4 regions of the Exiguobacterium alkaliphilum genome follow, and region 4 is predicted to be linked to each of the others. Evidence: riboswitches for the same ligand, from Rfam matches in the RefSeq annotation. Region 4 holds a riboswitch; each other region holds the start of a gene.
What was found. A riboswitch is a leader RNA that binds a small molecule or an ion and turns the genes downstream of it on or off. The one in region 4 is predicted to bind thiamine pyrophosphate.
Positions count from the first base shown of each region.

Region 1 (5,546 bases), 450 kb from region 4:
GGATGTGGCGATGTCGATAATTGTCGAGCCGCAACGTCCGTAACATCATCTCGACGCGCCCCATCATCTCCTCGCGGGGGACGTGAAAGTTTTCGAGCGTAAAGATCAGCTCTTCCTCGACCGTCTGCATGACGAACTGACTGTCGGGGTCTTGGAACACGGTGCCGACCCGACGATTCACCTCGCCGGCCGCGTACGTGTCATACGGCCGGTCGAACAAGTCGAGCCTTCCGGTCACGATGCCGTCACAGTTGTCCGGATAGAGCCGGTTCATCATGGCGAACAGTGTCGATTTCCCCGACCCGCTCGCCCCGCTGATGAGCGTCCGTCCATCCCGGAGCGTGAGCGTGACGTCTGCCAACACGTCTTTCGACTTGCCAGGATAACGAAACGTCAACTGCTCCGCCTCAACCATGGACGCGTCCTTGCCTTGCGAGTGCATAACCTTCGAGCGCCCCCGTCCTGAGCAACAAGTCACTCAAGATTTTGCCACCGAGACCTGCGATGAGCATGCCGCTCGTCGCGCGCAGGGCGAACATCGTCGCCACGTACGTCGGGCTGAGCGCTGCGAGGCCTCCCATGACGTATGTATATGCGAAACTCGTCACGGCCGCACCGAACCCGGCGAGCATGAGCACCCACAGGTCGTATCGTTTGTAGCCGGTCACGGCGAATGCCGCCTCGGCCCCGAGCCCTTGAATGATCCCGACGAGAATGATGCGTGGCCCGATGGCGTTCCCGATCATCATCTCAATCGTCGCCGCGAGCACTTCAGACAAAAAGGCCGCACCGGGCTTTCGGATGATATACGCCGCGATAATCGAGACGATGAACCAAATCCCGAAAATCCATTCATAGGCGATCGGTCCAATCAGGCCGGCCCACAAGTTGCCGATGTGGACGAATGCCAAATAGACGACGGCGAAGACGACCGATAAAATTGACAATAAGACGATCTCTTTTAACTTCCACGATTTAAGCATCGTGTCGTCCCTCATGTGACGGACTGTTCACACTGAACGTCACCGTCATGACGACGTGGCTCATCTTCGCCCGTACCCGGTCGAACGTCGCCTCATAAAACGAGAACACCGGCTCGATGTCGCCGTGGATGCCGGAGGCGTAATGCATCGACTCGTTGAACACGCCCCGCGCTTTCGCGAAATCGATCTCTTCATAGATGATGTCCATATAATTCAGGTCCCCGAGCGGATAAAGTGCGAACTGGGAGGAGACGTATTGGGTCGCGACCTTACCGTTCGCCGGCTCGCTCGTCACGTCGAGCAAGTTGTCCCCCATCGTGTCACCCGGGCAACCGACCGAGAACGTCCCGCTCATCGAGACGTGCGTCCCTGTCTTCGTCGCATGCGACAAGACGGCTTTGGCCACATCGAACACATGCTCACTGCGTCCCCGGATGACCGTCGAGACGTCGTCGGTGTGACGCCAGACGTTCTGTAAGTCCGTCTCGTTCAATGCCCCTTTGATGACGCTGACGAAATCGGACGTCATCGGGCTCAGTGTAAAGCGGAACCCGACGATCGGGCTCGTTCCACATTGGTTGTTCATGTTGTATTCCCCCTTTTTCTATATGCACAAAAAAGCCGCATCCATGAGAATGCGGCCACTCGTCCAATAAAATCCATCAGAAAAAGTGCCACACTTCCTCACGCCGGTATTACCCGGATCGAGTCATAAGGGATTGGAGCCATGCTCACATCTCAGCCGAAGCACCCCTAGTGTAGTCCAATGTATGCGGTTTGGTCATGCAAGGAACAGTATAGACGACCGTTCTCGATTTGTAAACGGTTTATGAGAAAGTGACGACACCGTTCCCTGGGAGCGTGTCTTTGAGCGTCGCCCAGTCGAGCGCCATCTCGGCATCTGTCAACAAGCAGGCGTCGAGCGCTGATTCGACGGTCGCGCGGTCCATCCGTTGCCCGATCAAGACGAGCTCGGTCTGGCGGTCGCCGTACGGTTCGATGTAGTCGTCGGCGAGCTCCGGTTCTGCCGCGAACATCAAGCGCCGCTCCTCTTCCGGGAGCGTCGCGAGCCAGCGTCCGGCATGCTCGAGCGTCGAGGCGTATCCGGCCTGGGAGAACAAGCAGGCGATGTCGTTGCGCGAGGCGATCCAAAGGAACCCTTTCGCCCGGACGACTTCCTCTGGGAACTGCTCAATCCACGCGTGGAGCCGCTCCGGGTGGAACGGGCGACGCCGACGATAGACGAACGAGCTGATGCCGTATTTCTCGGTCTCCGGCGTGTGTTCTTCCGCCTCAAGCTCTTGGATCCAGCCGGCCGAATGCATCGCCTGCTCGAAATCGAACAGGTTGACGTCTAGCAGTTCCGTCAAATCGACGTTCGAATGGACCGACGTCAACAGTTTTGCTGACGGGTTGAGCGTCTTCAATAAACCTGCCATCTCGTTCAGCTCGGTCTCGGATACCCGGTCTGCCTTGTTCAGGACGATGATATCGGCGAACTCGACCTGGTCGACGAGCAGGTCGACGACTTCGCGGACGTCCGTCTCATCGATCGCCTGTTTCCGCTCATGGAGCGACTCGCCGGAATTGAAATCTTTCAAGAACCGGTAAGCGTCGACGACGGTCACCATCGCATCGATGTAGACACGGCTCGTCAAATCGATACCGAGCGCATCATCGGCGTACGTGAACGTCTGCGCGACGGGAATCGGTTCCGAGATGCCGGACGACTCGATGATGATCCCATCGAGCTCACGGTCGTTCGTGAGCTCTTGGACCGCCTCGAGGAGGTCTTCACGGAGCGTGCAACAGATGCAACCGTTCGACAGCTCGACTAGCTTCTCATCGGTCCGCGAAAATCCACTTTGTTCGATTAAACGCTCATCGATATTCAATTCGCTCATATCATTGACGATGACGGCATACTTCTTGCCGGTGCGATTGTTTAAAATATGGTTCATTAACGTCGTCTTGCCGCTCCCAAGATAGCCTGACAACACGGTGATTGGAATTCGTTTCATCATTAACAGCCCCCAAATAGTAATCATTACTTTTTAGATAATGAACGGGATTGACCATCTTGTCAACAAAAAAACACGCTCGCAAGGAGCGTGTTTCAGGCATGGCTATTCTTCGAGTGCTTTCCGTTCCGCCTCTGAGCGTGGATAAGCGTTCGCCTGCCACTCGGCCCGATAAATCGAATCGAGCTGCGTCAAGCCGACCTCATCCTCATCTTTGTCCGCGTCGACGCTCGGCGTCTCGTCCCATTTCGGTTCGAGGTAAGAATGATCGTTCGTCTCGCGGTCGTCGAGGTACTTCTTCACCCCGACTCGCGCCACCGCCGCGAGCGCGAGACCGATTCCTACGCGAACGAGCATGCGTTTCACCATGATTCTCCCTCCTTAACGTCCGAAACGATAAAGTGGCATCCCTTTCACTTCCGTATCGATTTTAAACACCGACCCGGCATCCGGATACGTTTCGAGCGCCTCGTCATCCATCCCTTCACGCGCGGTCGTGATGGCGAGTTGCTTCAAGTCGTCCCCGATGAAACAGCATGACGTCACGTTCGGCGCCGGCACCATGACTTCGAGCACTTTCTCGCCCGTCTCGGGGTTCCAGCGCGAGACGCGACCGCCGGCGAAGTGGGCGATCCATAAATGACCCTCTTCGTCCGAGGTCATGCCGTCAGGGAAGCCGTCCTCATCCTTAAATTCGACGACGACCTCCCCTTCCCCAAACGTACCGGACGACAAGTCGTATGGATAACGTCGAACCGTCTCGGTCGGCGTGTCGATGTGATAAAACCATTTGTGGTCCGGTGACCACGTCAAACCGTTTGATAAGGTCAGACCTGTGAGCATCTCTTCGGTCGTGCCGTCGCGGTCCAACCGATAGAGTGTGGCCTCATTCTCCTCGTCTTCCAAATGGAGCGTTCCCGCAAAGATTCGTCCATACGGGTCGGCCTTGCCGTCGTTGAATCGAAGCACGCCGTCCGCATCATCGAGTTCGACGAGCTTGTCGAGTTGTTTTGAGGACTCGTCCCATTCATAGATACCGTCCTTCAATCCGACGATGACACCGTCCGTCACTTTCGGAACGGCGAAGCCGATCTGTTGGCCCATATCGGCTGAAGAGAGCTCATCTTCTTTCTCATCGTACCACCAGAGCGTGTGCCCTTCTATGTCGACCCAGTAGAATCGCTTCAACTCAGCGTCCCAACACGGCCCTTCCCCAAGCGTATTTCTGACTCGAATCCAACATGTCGCGTTCACGTTCTCCATAAAATAGCCTCCACTCTCTCCTGTGATGTCAAAAGACTATTCCCTAGACCGGACGTCTCTAGTCCTATTTCTGAAAATTGTTTATCCTGTCCTGCGTCCGGACGTCAACAAAAAAACTCCCGCTGAGGTTAGCGGGAGAATCGACTTATTTGGCACCTTCCACGTTCATATGCTTGCTGCGGAGCTGTCCGCAGGCCGCATCGATGTCGGTCCCATGTTCGAGACGGACACCCGTGTTGACGCCACGTTTCTTCAAAATGTCGTAAAACGCCATGATGTCCTCCGACGTACTGCGCTCATATTGGATATGCTCGTTGACCGGGTTGTATGGAATCAAGTTGACGTACGACTTGTCTTTGATGTCCGCGATCAAGTCGGCGAGCTCTTCGGCATGTTCCGGCAAGTCGTTCACTTTCGAGAGAAGAATGTACTCGAACGTGATTCGCTTGTTCGTCTTCTCGACATAATAGCGGATGGCCGGCATGAGCTTGTCGAGCGGGAACGCCCGGTTGATCTTCATGATCTGTGTCCGGAGCGCGTCGTTCGGCGCGTGAAGCGATAGCGCCAAGTTGATGCGCAAATCGAGGTCGGCGAACTTGTAAATCTTATCGGCGAGCCCACTCGTCGAGACGTTGATTTTCCGCGGCGCGATGGCGAGACCGCGCTCGTCTTTGACGACACGAAGGAAATCGACTAAGTGATCGAAGTTGTCGAACGGCTCCCCGATTCCCATGACGACGATATGACTGACGCGGCCTCCTTCCCCGACTTCGTCCAAGTAATGTTGCACGGTCATGATCTGCTCGACGACTTCGCCTGCCGTCAAATCACGTGTCTTCTTCAACAGACCGCTCGCACAGAAGCTGCACCCGATATTGCACCCGACTTGTGTCGTGACACAGACCGAACGACCATATTTGTGACGCATGAGCACCGTCTCGATATAGTGGCCGTCGTGGAGTTTAAGTAAGAATTTGACCGTCCCGTCGCCCGCCTCTTGTTTGACGAACAACTCTTGTGTCGAGATGACGTAACGCTCCGCGAGCGCTGTTTTCACTTCCTCACGCACGTTGATGGCATCCATCGACTTGACCCGGTCGATGTAGAGCGAGTCCCAAATCTGTCTCGCATGGTAGGCGCTGTATCCAAAATCGACACAGACGTCCGTCAGCTGATCAAACGTCAGCCCGTATATAGATGGTTTCATTGCAATCTGTCCTTTCTTCAATCCGCATAATTCCCATTGTAGCGGACCGCGTCGAAGGGTGCAACGTTCTTA
Region 1 is NZ_CP073101.1:1,682,706-1,688,251, reverse strand. It holds gene KB235_RS08710 (ABC transporter ATP-binding protein) at 1-415, opposite strand, end outside; gene KB235_RS08705 (ECF transporter S component) at 408-983, opposite strand; gene KB235_RS08700 (YkoF family thiamine/hydroxymethylpyrimidine-binding protein) at 976-1,569, opposite strand; TPP riboswitch at 1,648-1,748, opposite strand; gene KB235_RS08695 (GTP-binding protein) at 1,811-3,004, opposite strand; gene KB235_RS08690 (hypothetical protein) at 3,110-3,373, opposite strand; gene KB235_RS08685 (SMP-30/gluconolactonase/LRE family protein) at 3,386-4,267, opposite strand; gene rlmN (dual-specificity RNA methyltransferase RlmN) at 4,413-5,474, opposite strand; gene KB235_RS08675 (amidase family protein) at 5,544-5,546, opposite strand, start outside.
Region 1: it holds a riboswitch for thiamine pyrophosphate, as region 4 does, so the genes downstream of both, KB235_RS08700 (YkoF family thiamine/hydroxymethylpyrimidine-binding protein) here and thiT (energy-coupled thiamine transporter ThiT) in region 4, are expected to answer to the same signal.

Region 2 (5,546 bases), 1.3 Mb from region 4:
CGAATCAAGTATCCTTTCGCTTCGAGCCGGTCGACGATGTACGTCATGCTCCCGCTCGTCAATAATACCTTTTTACCGATCATTTGAATCGGTTGGTCACCTTTATGGTACAGCAGTTCAAGCACCGAGAACTCGGTCGGATTCAGTCCGTAATCGGCGACTTCGTGCTTGACCACGTCTTGAATCGATTGCGAGGCTCGAAGCAACACTGTGATGGCTTTTAAGGTTTTCCGTTCTTCCATGTGTTCCCCTCCTTTGCTGAGAGAAAACAATACTTTAAATTTAAATATCTTTAATTCGAGATAAATATAACACGAGGAAAAGCGTCGGTCAATCCATTTGCCTGCAAAAAAAAAACAGATGACGGAATGTCATCTGTTCACATACGGCGAACGACCGCCCTCTCCTGCCCGAAGCGATTGCCTTCATCGACAAAGCCCAAGCGTTCATATACTCGATGCACGCCCATGTTATCAGGATGATAGCCGACGACGATCGGTTCGGTGCCGAGTCGTCCCCCGTCGGTTATAGCAAGGAAATCGCGTTCGGTTCCATGTACGTCTGTTACGCGTCACTCAACGTGAGCTGACAACACGTATAGCAGTTTTGGTCTGTGATTGGTTGCAGTGTGATCATTCGGTTCTCCTTAGTCATACGTCTCGTCCAAGTTACGCGCGTAAAACGCGATGGCGCGACGATACCGTTTGATGCTGTCATCCGGATTCGGGTTTGCGAGCAGTTCGAGCAACGTGCCGGTCGCTTCACTGTGACGTCCGAGGTTGTAACGGGTCATCGCTTGGAACGCTTTGAGCGCCCCGATGTCCGGAAACTGTTCAATCGCTTTCGTGAACAACGCTTCGGCATCCTCGTAGCGGCCGAGCGCCCGGTACGTGCTGCCGAGCCCGATGTATGTCTCCCGTAACTCGTCTCCGGCGAGGCCGAGGCGAATCGCCCGTTCGTAGTGTGGGACAGCTTGTCGCTCTTCCCCAAGTGCGTCATAACACCAGGCGCAATGGGCGTGCAGGCGCGGATTCTTCTCGTCTTGACGCAGCAACACGAGGAGCAGTTGTTTGGCACGTTCGAGCTCCCCGTTCTCCCGGAGGCGAATCGCCTCGTCGAGTCCTTTCTCTTCCGTACGGACCGGCACTTGCAAGTCGCTCAACTCATCGAGCCACGTCTGCAGTGCTTCGTAAAACCGGCCGACGTGCACCCCGTCGACGAGGGCATGGTGAGCTTGGACGGAGAGTGGGATCATCATTCGGTCACCCGTTGCCGTGAACTTTCCCCAGGCGATGCGTGGGACGCTATCGTGCTTCTCGTCGTTGATCGGATGGCTGATACTCGTGAACGACACCCACGGCACACTCGTGATGAAGAGCAAATCATCCGACTCCTCGTCTCCGACGTAGACGTTTCGCTTCGCCTCCTCCATTCGTGCCGCAACAGTTTCCATAAACGCGGGGAACGACTCTTTGAACGAGACGGTACAAAAGTTGAACACGTCCCCGTCCATCATGACGGTGAACGACGGATGGACGACGTCATGCTCGACGACGGTCTCTCCGCGCATCCGGTATCGAAACTCTGGAATCGTGTTCGCCGTCTTGACCACGCCGTACAAGAACAGCTTGAAAAACGATTGTCCGGTTGTCTTCGCATGCGTATGTAATTTTGTGACGTCGAGCGTCGCCGTCACGTTAAAGTGCGGGGCGGCGAACGCCTTGAAAAACTCGTAATGCTTCTTTCGTGGCCACGTATCGATGTCAATCTGTCTCATAATTGATCCCCCTGCGGTTTTCTTTCACTGTATCAAAGGAAGCCGCGCGTTCAAAGCATTTGCTTCAATGTCTCGTAATGCCCTTGTGCAAGGTCAAAGTAGACGAAGTCGTTTCGTTCGATCCGCTTGAGCGTCTCTTCAAAATCGTGCCATCCTTTCGCAACGAGCTCCGGCGTCAACTCGCCAGTCAGCCTCGCTTCTTCAAACTCGTCCTCGTCTTTCCGGACGACATCCCCGTTCGGGAAGACCAAGATGTCGAGCAACAAGTCGTCCATATAGGGAATTCCGTCCTCATAGCCAATCGCCTCGACGATATCGATGTACCACTGGACGATGTGGCCCGTGTCATTAAACATGACCGTCACTCCGAACGGTTCATTGTCCGGGAAATATTGGAGCCACGCATAGCCGACGTCGGCCACGATGAATTCCTCTCCGTTATGTTGCTTATACTGCGGGGCCCGGACCGCATCGATTTGAAACAAGGCGACCGTCCCTGAGAAATGTTCGTCATGGACGTCCATCTGGGCATAGCGGTGCTCAAGAATCCGCTCCCAGTCCCGTCGATTGGCAAATTTTCGTTTTGGCATCGTAATCGCTCCTTCATAGCTCGTTTGCTTTAACAGTTCGCCAAAATCCGACAGTTCCCTGTTCAGTCGTACAGATTCTGTTCAGTGAACCTGACCGCCTCACGCCTTACTACACCCCCAACGAAAACGTGTATAGGTTCTCATCCGTTTCCATCCATGCTACGCTTCTTCATAATAGGTAAAATTTGTATGATTAAAGGGTGAGCAGCATTACACGTTTATTTATATTCGGGTTGGGCCTACTGTTACTCGCAGGCTGTACCGATCCAATCGAAAAGCCGGTCATTCCAGCGGATTCGAACGAACCTGGGCCAGAAATCATGAGCGAATGGACACGGGAGGACTTCAAGGACGTCTTCGACCAACACGAAGTCGCCGAAAAATTACTTGAAACCCTCGAGGCGAACGGACTCACGCCATTTCGTGAGACGTTCGAACGGGTCGTCATTACTGGTAACGGCATCCACCACACTTATGCAGACGTCTATCCGTTCCAACTCGACGATGGAACGTACGCCACGGTGTATGAAGACGAGGACGGGTGGATTGCGAACGGGACGGAAGCGATTGCGCCGCTCTTTTGGCAAGAAACGTCGTTCTTACAGTTCGTCGAGGAAATCGAGAAACGGAAATATGGGACGAGCGCCCCACCGGAAGACGTCACGTTGACACAAGATGTGTTTCAATCAATCTATAATCGGCATGCCTATACGTCTGCGCTCATCGTCGAGCTCGACGAATGGGGCGTATCAATCGCCCGCGAGCCGCTTGAGGATGTCATTATCGCCGGGGACGGCGTGACCGAAGTTACCGCGGATTTAATCGTCTTTGAAGTCGAGGATGGTTACGCCATCGTCTATGACCGAGACGGTGAAATCTTCAAAGGACCGGAATCGATCGCTCCGCTGTTTTGGAACGAAACGGATTACAACCATCTGCTTGAGAACATTCATACCCGGTGACTTCGGGGTTCATCCCATCTTCTAAAGGAGGACATCCCATGGCTTTCGCCTATTCCTTATATCCATATTCGGTTGATACTATTCTGTATATGTTGCTAGGAGCGACTGCCGTCGTCAGCCTTTGTATCGGCCTACTCGTCAAGCGCGTCTTCCGAAGTCGCATCGGCGCCTACGCTACAACGATGTCGCTCAGTTTTGTCGGGCTCATGCTTTCACTCAATTGGTTCCTGTCGGCGGCTGCCACTGTGTTCATGGGCACAATCCCATGGCTTCTAAACATCGGCTTCTCGTTTCTTTTATACGTTCTTTTCAGTGGCATCGTCTATTTCGTAATCCGGCCACGATTGAAGGAACTGTTGCTGTAACGATATGGTATACTCCATATAATAAACGACCACTAGGGGAGCCTTCGGGCTGAGACGGCAAACGCCGGACCCTTTGAACCTGATCTGGCTCATACCAGCGTAGGGAAGTGGCATGGGATTCGTCTGTTCCACGCCACTTTTCCTTTTGGAGAAGTGGCGTTTTCATTTTGAAAGGAGACTGATCCATGCGTATTCAACAACTCACTTGGATGGCAATGCTCGTCGCCATCGCCATCATCGGCTCACTGTTCATCTCAATTCCGACCGGAGTCGCCCGGGCTTTCCCCATCCAACATATGGTGAACGTCATCGCGGCTGTTACCGTCGGCCCGCTCGGTGCCGTCCTCGTCGCCTTTGTGACCGGACTCGTACGGGTCATGACCGGTACCGGCTCCCTACTCGCGTTCCCTGGCGGCATGATTGGTGCACTTCTCGCCGGAATCTTCTATATGAAGACGAACCGCGTCGCCTTCGCCGCAATCGGTGAAGTGATTGGCACAGGGGTCATCGCCTCGCTCATCGCCGTGCCTTACGCGAAAATCTTGATGGGGTCTGAGTTCGGCGCGTTCTTCTTTTTCCCGGCCTTTCTCGCTTCGAGCGTGACCGGCGCCTTACTCGGCTGGATTGTGCTCGCTCGCGTTAAGCAATTGCGTCCTGCTCTCAAACAATAATTGAGTCGTTTGGCCTCTCCTTTCCATTCAAAACAATGGTAAAATAAGGGTATATCATTCGGAAGGAGTGCCTGGATTGACTCGATTACAGTTAGGGCTGATTGGAGCGACTGCTCTTGTGATCACCGCCCTTTTATTTACGTTAGAGCGTATCGCGGCGTATACGCGTTGGCACGCCTTGGTCGCTACAGGCGTTTGGCCTGAGGAACCGACCGTCATGGATCTGTTGGCGCAAAATTGGTTCATCCCGCTCTTCGGCTTCATCGCCATCATCTGTTTCTTCATGGCCGGGAATTCGGTTAAAGCGACCACAACGAAAACAGGGACGACCGCCTCATGACGGTTGTCCCTGTTTGACGTGATACACCCAAATCGCTTCTCCGTTCCATTCGTCGATGCGGCCGCTATCGACGAATCCACCTCGCTGATAAAACCGCTTCGCCGGTTCATTTGCCGCGTGTAAACTGAGGACAATGTCATCCACGTCGAATCGGTCTTGAATGAAGATGAGTGCCAACTGTAGAAAGCAAGCTCCGAGCCCCTTTCCCTGTTCACGCGCATCCATCATAAAACGGTCGAGCCACACGTAGCGGTCGATTTTGTTCTCCGCCCCAATCATCATGAAGCCAACCGGTCGTTCGTCGAGACAAAGCGCATAGCACTGCCACGCGTATTTGACGTCGACTTCCATCTCGCGAAGCGATTCCGCATTCGTTTCGATGAAGCGGGACTGCTCCGCAGCGACGGTCAAGCCGATGACGGCGTCCCGGTTCGTGTTATCAACCGGTTGAATCGTTAACACTTCCGTATCCATCCTTTCGCCTCCCCGGTATCCTATACGCCCTTTGCCCATGAAAAGTTCCGTTTCCAATATGGATTCGCTAAACTAAAAGAAAGGAGTGATACGATGAAACAAATCCACCATCTCTGCATCCAAACGCCCGACTATGAGGCGTCCAAACGATTCTATGAAGCGCTTGGATTCGAACTCGTTCAGGAATCGCCTGACTTTCATACACGGGCGTTCAATAGCTGGCTCAAGCTCAGCGACTTTTATATCGAGCTCCAGACGGCAAAAGTCGACGAGACGTTGACCCCCTATTCGAAACACGTGGCCGGCCCTGTCCATTTCGCTCTGTACGTAGACGACCTCGAAACAGAAGTGCGACGGCTCGAGGCGC
Region 2 is NZ_CP073101.1:497,157-502,702, reverse strand. It holds gene KB235_RS02710 (MarR family winged helix-turn-helix transcriptional regulator) at 1-242, opposite strand, end outside; gene KB235_RS02705 (tetratricopeptide repeat protein) at 647-1,777, opposite strand; gene KB235_RS02700 (ribonuclease FAU-1 family protein) at 1,828-2,367, opposite strand; gene KB235_RS02695 (hypothetical protein) at 2,568-3,329, shown strand; gene KB235_RS02690 (hypothetical protein) at 3,368-3,694, shown strand; TPP riboswitch at 3,719-3,817, shown strand; gene thiW (energy coupling factor transporter S component ThiW) at 3,880-4,365, shown strand; gene KB235_RS02680 (hypothetical protein) at 4,442-4,705, shown strand; gene KB235_RS02675 (GNAT family N-acetyltransferase) at 4,700-5,179, opposite strand; gene KB235_RS02670 (VOC family protein) at 5,273-5,546, shown strand, end outside.
Region 2: it holds a riboswitch for thiamine pyrophosphate, as region 4 does, so the genes downstream of both, thiW (energy coupling factor transporter S component ThiW) here and thiT (energy-coupled thiamine transporter ThiT) in region 4, are expected to answer to the same signal.

Region 3 (5,546 bases), 1.3 Mb from region 4:
CAGTGCGAGATGGCTGAGCAGGAAGGCCGGTAAGAGATAAACGACCATATACGTAAACAGTGCGGTCATGGATGGACCCCTTTCTCAAGACAGGTACGTCTCTACTTTCTCTATCGGATGCATCGTTCCCTTTGTCGAGTCGATGCGCACATACAAAAAACGAGCGGGACTGAGGTCCGCTCGTTTTCGTCATCTCGTTATAACGTCTCTTCAATCGCCGTATCGCCTTTGACGAGGTCGATTGACTTGTTATAGGCCGCTTCGTGGCCAATCACATGGGCGAGGAAAGCCGCCACGTCGGCGCGTGGAACTTCACCGGTCGACACGTCCCCGGTCTTCACTTTCCCAGTCCCGGCGTCATCCGTGAGCGCCCCTGGACGAACGATCGTGTATGTCAATCCGCTCTCCTCGAGCAGACGATCCGCATGATGTTTCGCCACGTAATACGGTTTCATTTCATCCGGCCATGCCGAGCGGTCTTCCGCCTTCAACGCGCTCACCATGACGAACTGTTTCACACCTTGTTGTTTTGAAGCTTCGATACTTTTCGCTGCCCCGTCTAAATCGATCAAGAGCGTCTTATCGGCACCCGTATGTCCGCCAGAACCTGCTGCGAATACGACGACGTCGGCACCGTCGATGGCGTCTGCCAAGTTCGCGACGTTGCCTTCAAGGTCACCGAGTACGGCTTGATAGCCTTTGTTTTTAAAATCTTCGAGTTGTTCGTCTTTCCGTACCATCGCCGTCACCTCATGCTTGCCTTCCTCCTGTAAGCGTTCGACGAGCTGTTTTCCAATCTGTCCGTTCGCACCAATTACAAATACGTTCATCTGTCTTCCTCCTCGAATCGAATTCAGAGACACTTGAAACGTCGTGTGGCTGCTGCCACGTCCGGCGCCGAAGCGATGGCCGAGATGATGGCGACCCCGTCGGCCCCGTCACGTCGAATCAACTCGACATGTTCAGGCCGAATGCCCCCAATCCCCACAATCGGGAGCTCTCGGTACGCCGCCCGCACTTGACGGATGAGCGTCGTCCCGTTCACTTCCCCGGCGTCCGCTTTTGAGTCCGTCGGAAAGATGGGGCCGATGCCGACATAGTCCGCATGCACCATCGCCGTCGCCGCTTCTTCGAGCGAATGGACGGAGACACCGAGCCATTTGTCCGCCCCAATCATCTGTCTGACGCGACGGGCCGACGCATCTTCTTGCCCGACATGGACCCCGTCCGCGTCGAGCTTCATCGCCAGCTCGACATCATCGTTCACGATAAACGGGACGCCGTACGCGCGACAAAGTCGAAGCAACGTCCGGGCCACCGCTTCTTTTTGATCTCCATACAGTGCCTCATTTCCTTTTTCACGAAATTGAAAACATGTGACGCCACATTGAAGTGCCGTCTCGACCGTCCGGAAGATGTCTTTTGTGTTCGTCGTTCCACAGATGAAGTACAGCTCTAGCTGTTCAGCGAGCTCGGCTCGTCGTGATCGTTTCAAGCGTGACACCCTCCTCTCCGTGCATCCCGTACGCCCAATGGTTCGTCGGTCCGTGTCCGGCTCCGATCTCGAGTCCATACGTGATGGCGCTTTGGATGAACCGCTTTGCCGTCACGGTTGCCTCAATCATCGGACGGCCTTTGGCGAGCTCGGCCGTGAGCGCCGCCGAGAATGTACAGCCAGTGCCGTGCGTGTCAAGCGTGTCGATACGCGGTGCCGAGACGAGGAAGGCCTCTGACGCCGTCAAGACGAGATCTTCGGCACGTTCACCCTCGAGATGACCGCCTTTTAAGACGACGGCCTTCGCACCGAGCGCCAAGATTCGTTCCGCCGCTTCAAGACGGTCTTGGAATGAGCGAATCGTCAAACCCGTCAACACTTCTGCTTCCGGCACGTTCGGCGTGACGACGGTCGCGAGCGGCAACAACGCCGTCTTGAGCGCCTCGACAGCCGTGTCTTGAAGCAAAGACGCCCCCCCTTTTGCGATCATGACCGGGTCGACGACGAGCTGTTTGAACGCATGCCGCTTCACGCCGGAAGCGACGGTCTCGATTCGACTCGCATCGAACAACATCCCGGTCTTGCACGCCTCGATTGAAAAATCGGAGCCGATCGCATCGAGTTGTTGCGCGAGCAATTCAGCCGATACCGCTTCGACGCCATGCACACCACGTGTGTTTTGCGCCGTGACTGCCGTCAAGACGCTCGTCCCGAATACACCGAGCTCTTGAAACGTCTTCAAATCGGCTTGAATGCCGGCGCCGCCGCCCGAATCAGATCCGGCAATCGTCAACACTTGTGCGCGCTTCATGACACCACCTCAATCCGGTCGCTCGGCAGTTCGACCGCGGTCATCTTCCCAAGCTCGTTCAAGAAATGAATTGGGAAATCGCCCGATCCCTCGGCACGTGCGGTCGCGAGTTCCCCGCAACGGGCGTATCCGGCGAGCGCCGTCGATGTCGCGGTCATCGCGTCAGCCTCAACCGCAAGAAACGCGCCGACGACCGCGCTGAGCAGACAGCCGGTCCCGGTCGTCCGCGTCATCGTTTCGGTTCCTCCTTTGATTTCAATCGTCACGTCCCCGTCGCTGACGACATCCGTCTCTCCGGTCATCGCGACGACACAGCGATACCGTTTGGCCGCCTCGCGCGCGACGTCTGTCACGTCTTGCAACGCTTCTCCCGTATCGACCCCGCGCGCGTGCGCCGTCCGGTCAATCAATGTCGCCATCTCACCGGCGTTCCCCCGGATGACCGTCACCTGCACCTGCTCGAGGATCGCAGTCGCCACTTGACGTCGAAACGCCGTCGCACCGACACCGACCGGATCGAAGACGATAGGACGTCCTGCAGCGTTCGCCGCTTGTCCCGCTCGAATCATCGTCCTTTCCGTCGTCGCATCGAGCGTGCCGATATTCAACACGAGCGCATCGCTCACCGTCGCCATTTCCGCTACTTCCTCGACAGCGGACGCCATGACCGGTGACGCACCGATCGCGAGCAATCCGTTCGCCGAGAAGTTGGCGACGACGATGTTCGTAACGTTATGGATGAGCGGCCGCTCGGCCCGTACTTTATCCCACAAATCACGCTTCATCGGCTCACCTCCACCGGTACGTCCCACGTCTCGAGCGTCCAGGCCATCTGCCAAAACGCCACTTCGTAATAACAGCTCTTCAAGAACAACTGACGGTAACGTTTGCGTTCGGCTTCTGTCGCTTGCTCGGCCAACAAGTCGAGCCGTTCAATCTGTTCTTCGACGAGTTCGCGGAACCATTCCGACCCATACGTCGCAATCCAAGCCGTATAGATCGGATGCTCCGGCTTTGCATCTTTCAATCGTTCGCCAATCTCGTAGTATACCCAGTAGCACGGTAAAATCGCTGCAAGTACGTCCCCGAGCGTCGGTCCGGCTTGTTGCATGTGCATCGCGTACGCATATGCGGTCGGCGCCGGCTCGAACGTACGTCGCTCTTCCTCGGTCACATCAAGCATCGTGAAGAACTCACGATGTAACGCGTGTTCCGCCTCGATCGTGTGGAGCGCGTGTGTCAAAAAACGGCTCGACAGTTCCATATCTTGCGCCACGATTGCCCCTCTCGCCTGCACTTTCGAAAATTGGTTCAGATAGTATGAGTCTTGCAGAACATAGTGGCGAAACTTCGCCTCGTCGAGCGTCCCTTCGCCGAGTGATCGGACGAACGGGTGGTCAAAACTCGCTTGGAACAAAGTATCCGCTTCTTGTCGGATGTGTTGGATGAACGTCATGATGAACTCCTCCTTTTGTATGGAAAAACGCCGCCTCCCATAACGGAAGCGGCGTCGGACATACAGCGTGAGAAAAGTCGTTTCGCCCACTTCCCTCCGCTAGCGTGAACTAGATCAGGTTCAAAGGGTCTGGACCTCGTCCATCTCAGCCGCGTCATGCGACTCCCCTAGTGGCAAACATTATGAAATTCGGTCGTCTTCAGACACATCATATCAATCTTTCGCTGAAATAGGAACCCTTCAACGCGAGAAGCGACGATTCAATGCCGTTCCCATCTGTGAGAAGCGCTCGATTCCGAGCTTGCGTCGATTCGAGGACGCGAACACGTAATAGTCGACTTTTCCCATGAAATACATCAAGCGCAAACCGGCGATAAAGAACGTGATGGTCGTACTGACGGCAAACCCGACGCCGTACCAATCGATGCCGAGCGGTAGCAGCGCCAGGGTGAAGAGTGCGTTGCCTGTGAAAAACGACAAGTTAACGAATAGTGCCCCGCGCCGGTCCTCAAAATAGAGAAGGAGTAGCGTCAAGACGAGAATCATCGCGTTCGCGAAAGCGGCGAGCGTCGTCATCCGAAAGATTTGACCGACTTCTTCCGGTACGCCAATCCAGCCGACGAACACACCCGCCATGAGAATGGCGAACAACGTGACGACCCCTTGGCTTCGTCCGAGACGAATCAATTCGTTCTTCAGGACGGTCGTCATCGTCTGTTTCGCCTTATCGATTTGATGCAAAGCGCCCCCGTAGTTGATGAGGCCGTAGAACGTGCGATACCGTTCATAAAAGCGTGTCTCGACGGCGACGACGAACAAGAGCTGGGTCGGGACAATCGTCAAGTAAGACCAGAATACGGCCGTGTCATAGTACGGGTTGAACACGAACGATTCCGCGACGACGGTCCGCCCCTCCCCGAACCAAATGATGAAGTTCGTCACCCAAATGCCAAGAACGTACAAGACGCCGATGGCGAACAAATCGGGGTAGAGATCAAAATAGCGGAAATAAGAAAACTCGTTCGTCGCATAGCGGAGCGGGAACGTCCGTAGCATCGCAAAGAATAAGCCGAACAGCGTGACGAGCATCCCGACCGTGAAGCCGAGCAACAGCTCCAAGCTCGTCGGGTCCACTAGGATGCGGCTAATCAAGAACACACCGCCAATCGCGATAAAACCGCCGAGTAAAAAGCTGTACGCGATCGCCTGATAAAACTTGGCCGCGCTCAAAAATAAGAACATGACCCAAATGACGTTAATCGTCATGAACAAGACGAACAAGACGAGCTTATACAAAAAATCGAGCGGTGAAATCATCCAAAAGATGCTGTACATGATGATTGCTGCGAGCATCGTCACTTTCAGCATTCCGGTAAAGACGGGAAAAATATCGTGTGCTTTCTTCTCGTAAAACAAATCGGCGACGTAGCGCGTGACGACGAGCTGTTGGAAACTGAACAAGATTTGCGAGAAGATGAACGCATAAGATACCGACAACATAAACAGCGTCCGTTCCTCGAGCGAGAGCATCGGCATTTGAAACGCCAGCCATTGAATCGTCCCGACGACCAAAATGACGATGAGCCAAGGTCCTGAGGTGACGAGACCGGAGAACGTGTACGCCTTCAGTCGGGATGAATAGTAGTCTTCTTGAAACAACTTCTGTAACTTAAACCCGATGCCCGCCATACTGTTCCCTCCTCGCTTCATAGATTGCTTTGTACCGGTCGACGAACTGTTGCAACCGGTAATATTGACGGACGCGTTCGCGGCCGTTCTTGCCG
Region 3 is NZ_CP073101.1:535,085-540,630, reverse strand. It holds gene KB235_RS02950 (sensor domain-containing diguanylate cyclase) at 1-69, opposite strand, end outside; gene KB235_RS02945 (SDR family oxidoreductase) at 198-830, opposite strand; gene thiE (thiamine phosphate synthase) at 854-1,495, opposite strand; gene thiD (bifunctional hydroxymethylpyrimidine kinase/phosphomethylpyrimidine kinase) at 1,464-2,306, opposite strand; gene thiM (hydroxyethylthiazole kinase) at 2,303-3,091, opposite strand; gene tenA (thiaminase II) at 3,088-3,762, opposite strand; TPP riboswitch at 3,837-3,941, opposite strand; gene pelG (exopolysaccharide Pel transporter PelG) at 4,003-5,451, opposite strand; gene pelF (GT4 family glycosyltransferase PelF) at 5,432-5,546, opposite strand, start outside.
Region 3: it holds a riboswitch for thiamine pyrophosphate, as region 4 does, so the genes downstream of both, tenA (thiaminase II) here and thiT (energy-coupled thiamine transporter ThiT) in region 4, are expected to answer to the same signal.

Region 4 (5,546 bases):
GACTTTGCACGTTATATGCTACTTCTGACACTTTCGTACCGTAGCTGACAATAATGTGCATGTCGATATGTACATCATCACCATCTTGTCGTACGACGACACCGCGCGCGTAGTTCTCACGTTTCAATAGTTCCGCGATTCCGTCTTTCAATTGAGCTTGAGACGCCATGCCGACGACTCCGAAACATTCCATCGCCGCGCCACCCGCGAGTGTTGCCACGACGTCGTTCGTAATGTCAATATTGCCATATGTTGTCTTCATATCAATTGCCATATGGAGTAGCCTCCTTCATTCGGAATGATTCCTTCACTACATTCTACAATATCTACCTCGTTATTTAAAGGACCTGCTCCTAAACTCGGTCAATTGTGGTCGTAACCCTCATCCATTATTAAAATCCTTACCAGTAATGTCAAGTTTTTTTCTTGTCATACTATTATTTTCTAGTTGCATCGGGAAAAAACCCGTGCTAATATAAACGAGTGTCTATTAGGACGAACCCACATAAAAAAGGAGGGGAAACGCATGGCACGTAAATGCTACGTAACAGGTAAATCACCTAAGTCAGGTAACAACCGTTCGCACGCACTCAACAAGACGAAACGTACTTGGGGTGTAAACGTACAAAAAGTTCGTATTCTCGTTGACGGTAAACCGAAACGCGTTTGGGTTTCAGCTCGCGCTCTTAAATCAGGTCTCGTTGAACGCGTATAATCTTATACACGAACGAAACAAATCCCAGCGGCATGCGCCGATGGGATTTTTTTTGTGCTTATTTTTTGACGTACAAGACGAGGACCATACCGTCATGTACGACGAGTTCTGCCGTTTTTGCGTCCCACTCGTTTGAAATCGTCAACGCCTCGTGGCTGACGACGTCGTGACGGTCGAGCGGGTATTTGACGCCACGGATCGTGACGTTCGCCCGCTTCCATGGAATGAGCGACAAATAATGGTCGTCACGCCGCGCAAGCGCGTGTCGGCCCTCCCGTGCGAGAGAGACGATTTGGCCGTCGGCATAAAGACACATCTCCGGGTAAGCCTCGAGCAACCCGATGTTCCCGAGCGTCATGTCGAGCCTGCCTCCGAGCGCTCCGTAGACGAGCATCTCGTCAGCCCCATGCCCGCGTGCCGCCTCGAGGGCGATCTCGAGGTCGGTCACGTCTTTTTCAGACGGATAGCGTAACGCCTCATCCGGTACGACTCCCGTGAACGAATCGAAGTCGCCGACGACGAGGTTCGGTTCAATCCCTTGGGCGAGGAGCGTCGCGTAACCCCCGTCGACGGCGATGACGTAATCGACGTCGTCGGGAAGAGACGGAACGGGTGACGGACTAGCCGCCACAATCAAGACACGCATTAGCGGACGTCCCGCGTGGCGAGCGTCGCGAAGCGCGGCGCCGTCGTGAACAAGAGCACGAGCACAATCGTCGCAATCAAGAAGGACGGGAGCATATACGTCATGTTATAGCCGAGCGAATAGGCGACGACCGGCCCTTCCGCATATTGGGCGAAGAAGACGATTCCCGACAGGACGTGCGCGGCGTAACGGAGGAGCGAACCGAGGAGCGCCCCGAGCACCAAATAGAGGACGAGCGTCTTTTTCGAACCGTCTTTGGCGGCCCGTTTCACTTGTCCGGCGAAGACGCCCGCCATCCCGACGAGGCCATACGCGAACGTGTAGTCGACTAAAAATTGGACCGGCGTGAAGATGTAGGCGCCGAACAGCAGTTGGAGCGTCCCGACGAGCGCGCCGGTCGCGAGACCGCCTTTTAATCCATGGCGATACGCCATCACGAAAATCGGCAACATGACGAGTGTGATCGACCCACCTTGCGGCATCCGATACGGCATGAGCAAATCAAAGATCAAGGCGAGCGCCGAGAAGAGTGAAATCTCAATCAGCGCCTGTAGTGTTAATTTTTGTTTCATTTTCCATTTCCCCCTTTATCGTAAAGAACGACAAAAAGCAGCATGACGTAAACGCCATGCTGCTTGGATTCGCAACGTGCATTTTCGCCACATCCCTACGTCCGTGTGAACGGAACAGGTTCAAAGGGTTAGCGCATGCCTCTCAGCCACAGATGTGACACCCCTTGCGACAATATTTGTTGTTCTATCCTCGATTATACACGAGATGCGTTGCGAATGCCATCGATTGCTGCTTTATAGTCCGGTTCGTTGTAAATCGCCGAGCCCGCAACGAGGACGTCAGCCCCTGCGTCGATGCACAGTTTCGCCGTCGTCGCGTTCACGCCGCCATCAATCTCGATTTCAAAGTCGAGCCCACGTGCTTGACGCATCTCGCGGAGTGCCGCGATTTTCGGAACGACCGACTCGATGAACGCCTGCCCCCCAAAGCCCGGGTTCACGGTCATAAGAAGCACCATGTCGACGTCTTGGACGACATGCTCAATCGTACTGATTGGCGTATGCGGGTTCAAGACGACCCCACTTTTCGCCCCGGCCGCCTTGATTTGTTGCAAGACGCGATGTACGTGATTCGTCGCCTCGACGTGGATCGTGACGATGTCCGCTCCCGCTTTAATGAAATCATCGACGAACCGTTCCGGCTGGTCAATCATCAAGTGGACGTCCAATACCATGTCGGTCTTTTGACGTAAGCTCGAAAGGACAGGCAAGCCAATCGAGATGTTCGGGACGAACTGTCCGTCCATGACGTCAAAATGGATATAATCGGCCCCGGCCGTCTCGACCGCTTTCACTTCTGCTTCTAGGTTGGCGAAGTCCGCCGCTAAAATCGATGGTGCAATTTTAATCATCAGTTCAGTACCTCCGTTGTCTATCGTTAATCTCTTCCATAAACGTAACATAGTTGTCGTAACGAGTGGAAGCGATTTCGCCCGATTCGACGCCCGCCTTGACGGCACAGCCCGGCTCGTTCACGTGGGCACAGCCCCGGAACTTGCAGTCGTCATGTCGTTCGACGAACTCGGGGAAGCACCAACGCAACTCTTCCGCTTCGAGCTCTTGTGGGAACTCGAGGCTTGAGAAGCCAGGCGTGTCGGCGACGAGACCACCGCCGAGTTGAATCAGCGTGACATGACGCGTCGTATGCTTCCCGCGGCCGAGCGACTTCGAGATTTTCCCGGTCGCAAGCTCAAGATCTGGCGCGACGGCGTTCAACAGTGAACTCTTCCCGACACCGGTCTGGCCCGCAAATACACTTGTCTTCGCCTCGAACAAGTCCCGTATCGCCTCGACCCCAGACCCTTTCTCTGTCGACGTCTCGATGACGTCATAGCCAATCGACCGATAGAGCGAAGCCGCCTGTTCAATTGCTTCCATCTCATCCTCATTCAGCAGGTCCATCTTCGTCAACACGATGATCGGATGAATCTGTTTCGATTCAATCAAGACGAGAAAACGATCGAGCAAGTGATACGAGAACGCCGGTTCCTTCACCGAGAACAGTAAGAACGCTTGATCGATATTGGCGATCGGTGGTCGGACGAGGTGGTTCGACCGCTCGTCGACGGCTAAAATGTAGCCGGTCCCGTCTTTTTGATCTTGAATCTCAACATCGTCTCCGACGACCGGCGAGATGTTGCGATTACGGAAATTTCCGCGTGCACGACAGCGAATCTCTTGCTTTGTTTCTGTCATGACATCGTAAAAACCGCCTTGTAGGCGAATGATCGTTCCTTTCATCCTGTTTCCTCCTAGAAAAAGAGGTGACGCGCACGCCACCTCTTTGTTATTGTGCATCCTTCGCTTGGGCGTACGTGACCGAGTCGGTCCGAACGACTTCCCCATCGACTTCAATCGTCGCCGTCCCGACTTCGTCAGGCGCGATGACGAGCGTATAGGAGTATGTCGTCGTCTCCGTTATCTTATCACGGAGCACTTCAATCTCGCCACGCGCATCGACCGTCCGAATGACGACCTCGACGGGATCAGGCGTCTCGCCATCTGCCGGTGGTTCGATCTCTACGCTCACTTCTCGTTCGATGGACGCATCCGTCGGTTCGACACCGAGCGAGACGATGACCGTCAATTCCGTACCTGGGTCAACGGCCGTGCCTGCTGTCGGCAGCTGGCGGATGATTTGGTTCGAAGGTACGCTCGTCGAATACTCGTCACGCTTGACGATTTTCAAGTTGTTTTGTTCGGCGTACGTCGTCGCTTCTTCGAACGTGTAACCGGCCAAGTTGGCAAGTTCGATTTTATTGCTGCCCGTCGACACGACGAGCGTGACCGTCACTTCTGACGGGACGACTTCTTCGCCCGGAGCGAGCGATTGTGAGATGACATCTCCGTTATCGACCGTCTCCGAAGCTTCTTTTTGGATGTCGATATCCGTGAAGTCCAAGTCTTTCAACGTTCGCTCTGCCGCCGACTGGGACAACCCTTCGACGTCCGGCATCCGGACCGTCTCTTTCCCTGCCGAGACGACGAGCGTGACCGTCGTACCGCGTTTTGGCTTCCGTCCGGCCGGTGGATTTTGTGAAATGACGTTACCAGCTTCGATGTTGTCACTAGCCCGTTCCGTCACATCGACGACGAAGCCCGAAGCCTCGAGTTCTGTCGTCGCCTCGTCTTCAGTCATTCCGACGACGTCAGGTACGACGGACCGTGACATCTCGTCTGCGACGACGTACGCCCCGATTCCACCGCCGATGAGTAACAGCGCGAGCAATAACCAGAGCCACCATTTGCGTTTCTTCGGCTTCTTGGCGTCCGGTTTCGGTTCGACCGGTGCGACCGGTTTCGACGGCTGCTCGCTCGGTGGCGTCGTCTCTTCCGCGACGACCGGTGCCATGACGAGCGTCTGGTCGAACGCATCTTGTTCCGCATTCACTCGTTTCGGCTCGTTCGCGCGCGCCGGATCGAGTGAAGTCATGCAGTCTTTCTTGAATGAGGCGACCGACGTGTGTCGTGCGCCAGGCGATTTCGCGAGCGCCTGCATGATACAGTTCTCGAGCGCTTGCGGAATCTTCGGGTTCAAGTCCATCGGTCGAATCGGGTCGTCTTGCAGATGCTGAAGTGCGACGGCGACCGGTGTCTCTCCGATGAACGGAACACGTCCGGTCACGAGTTCGTACAACACGGCACCGAGCGAATAAATATCCGATTTCTCGTCGGCGAACTTTCCACGTGCCTGCTCTGGTGAGAAGTAATGGACCGAGCCGAGCACCGACATCGTATGCGTGAGCGTCGCGTTCGACATGGCGACGGCGATGCCGAAGTCCGTCACTTTCACGTTCCCGTTTTGGTCGATCATCATGTTTTGCGGTTTGATGTCGCGATGGATGATTCGGTTCGCATGGGCGTGGTCAATTGCATCACAAATCTGTCCCATGATGCGTAACGCCTCTTCGACAGATATGTATTCTTCTTGCAAGTATTGTTTGAGCGTCATCCCATCGACATGTTCCATGACGATATAATAGATGTCTTGCTCATCCCCGACGTCATAGATGGCGACGATGTTCGGATGGTTGAGGCTAGTTGCCGCGTGGGCTTCTCGTTCGAACCGTCGGATAAACTGTTCGTTATGCGAGAATTCAGATCGTAACACTTT
Region 4 is NZ_CP073101.1:2,134,059-2,139,604, forward strand. It holds gene KB235_RS11040 (Asp23/Gls24 family envelope stress response protein) at 1-274, opposite strand, end outside; gene rpmB (50S ribosomal protein L28) at 527-715, shown strand; gene KB235_RS11050 (thiamine diphosphokinase) at 774-1,361, opposite strand; gene thiT (energy-coupled thiamine transporter ThiT) at 1,361-1,933, opposite strand; TPP riboswitch at 2,009-2,108, opposite strand; gene rpe (ribulose-phosphate 3-epimerase) at 2,128-2,784, opposite strand; gene rsgA (ribosome small subunit-dependent GTPase A) at 2,789-3,673, opposite strand; gene pknB (Stk1 family PASTA domain-containing Ser/Thr kinase) at 3,720-5,546, opposite strand, start outside.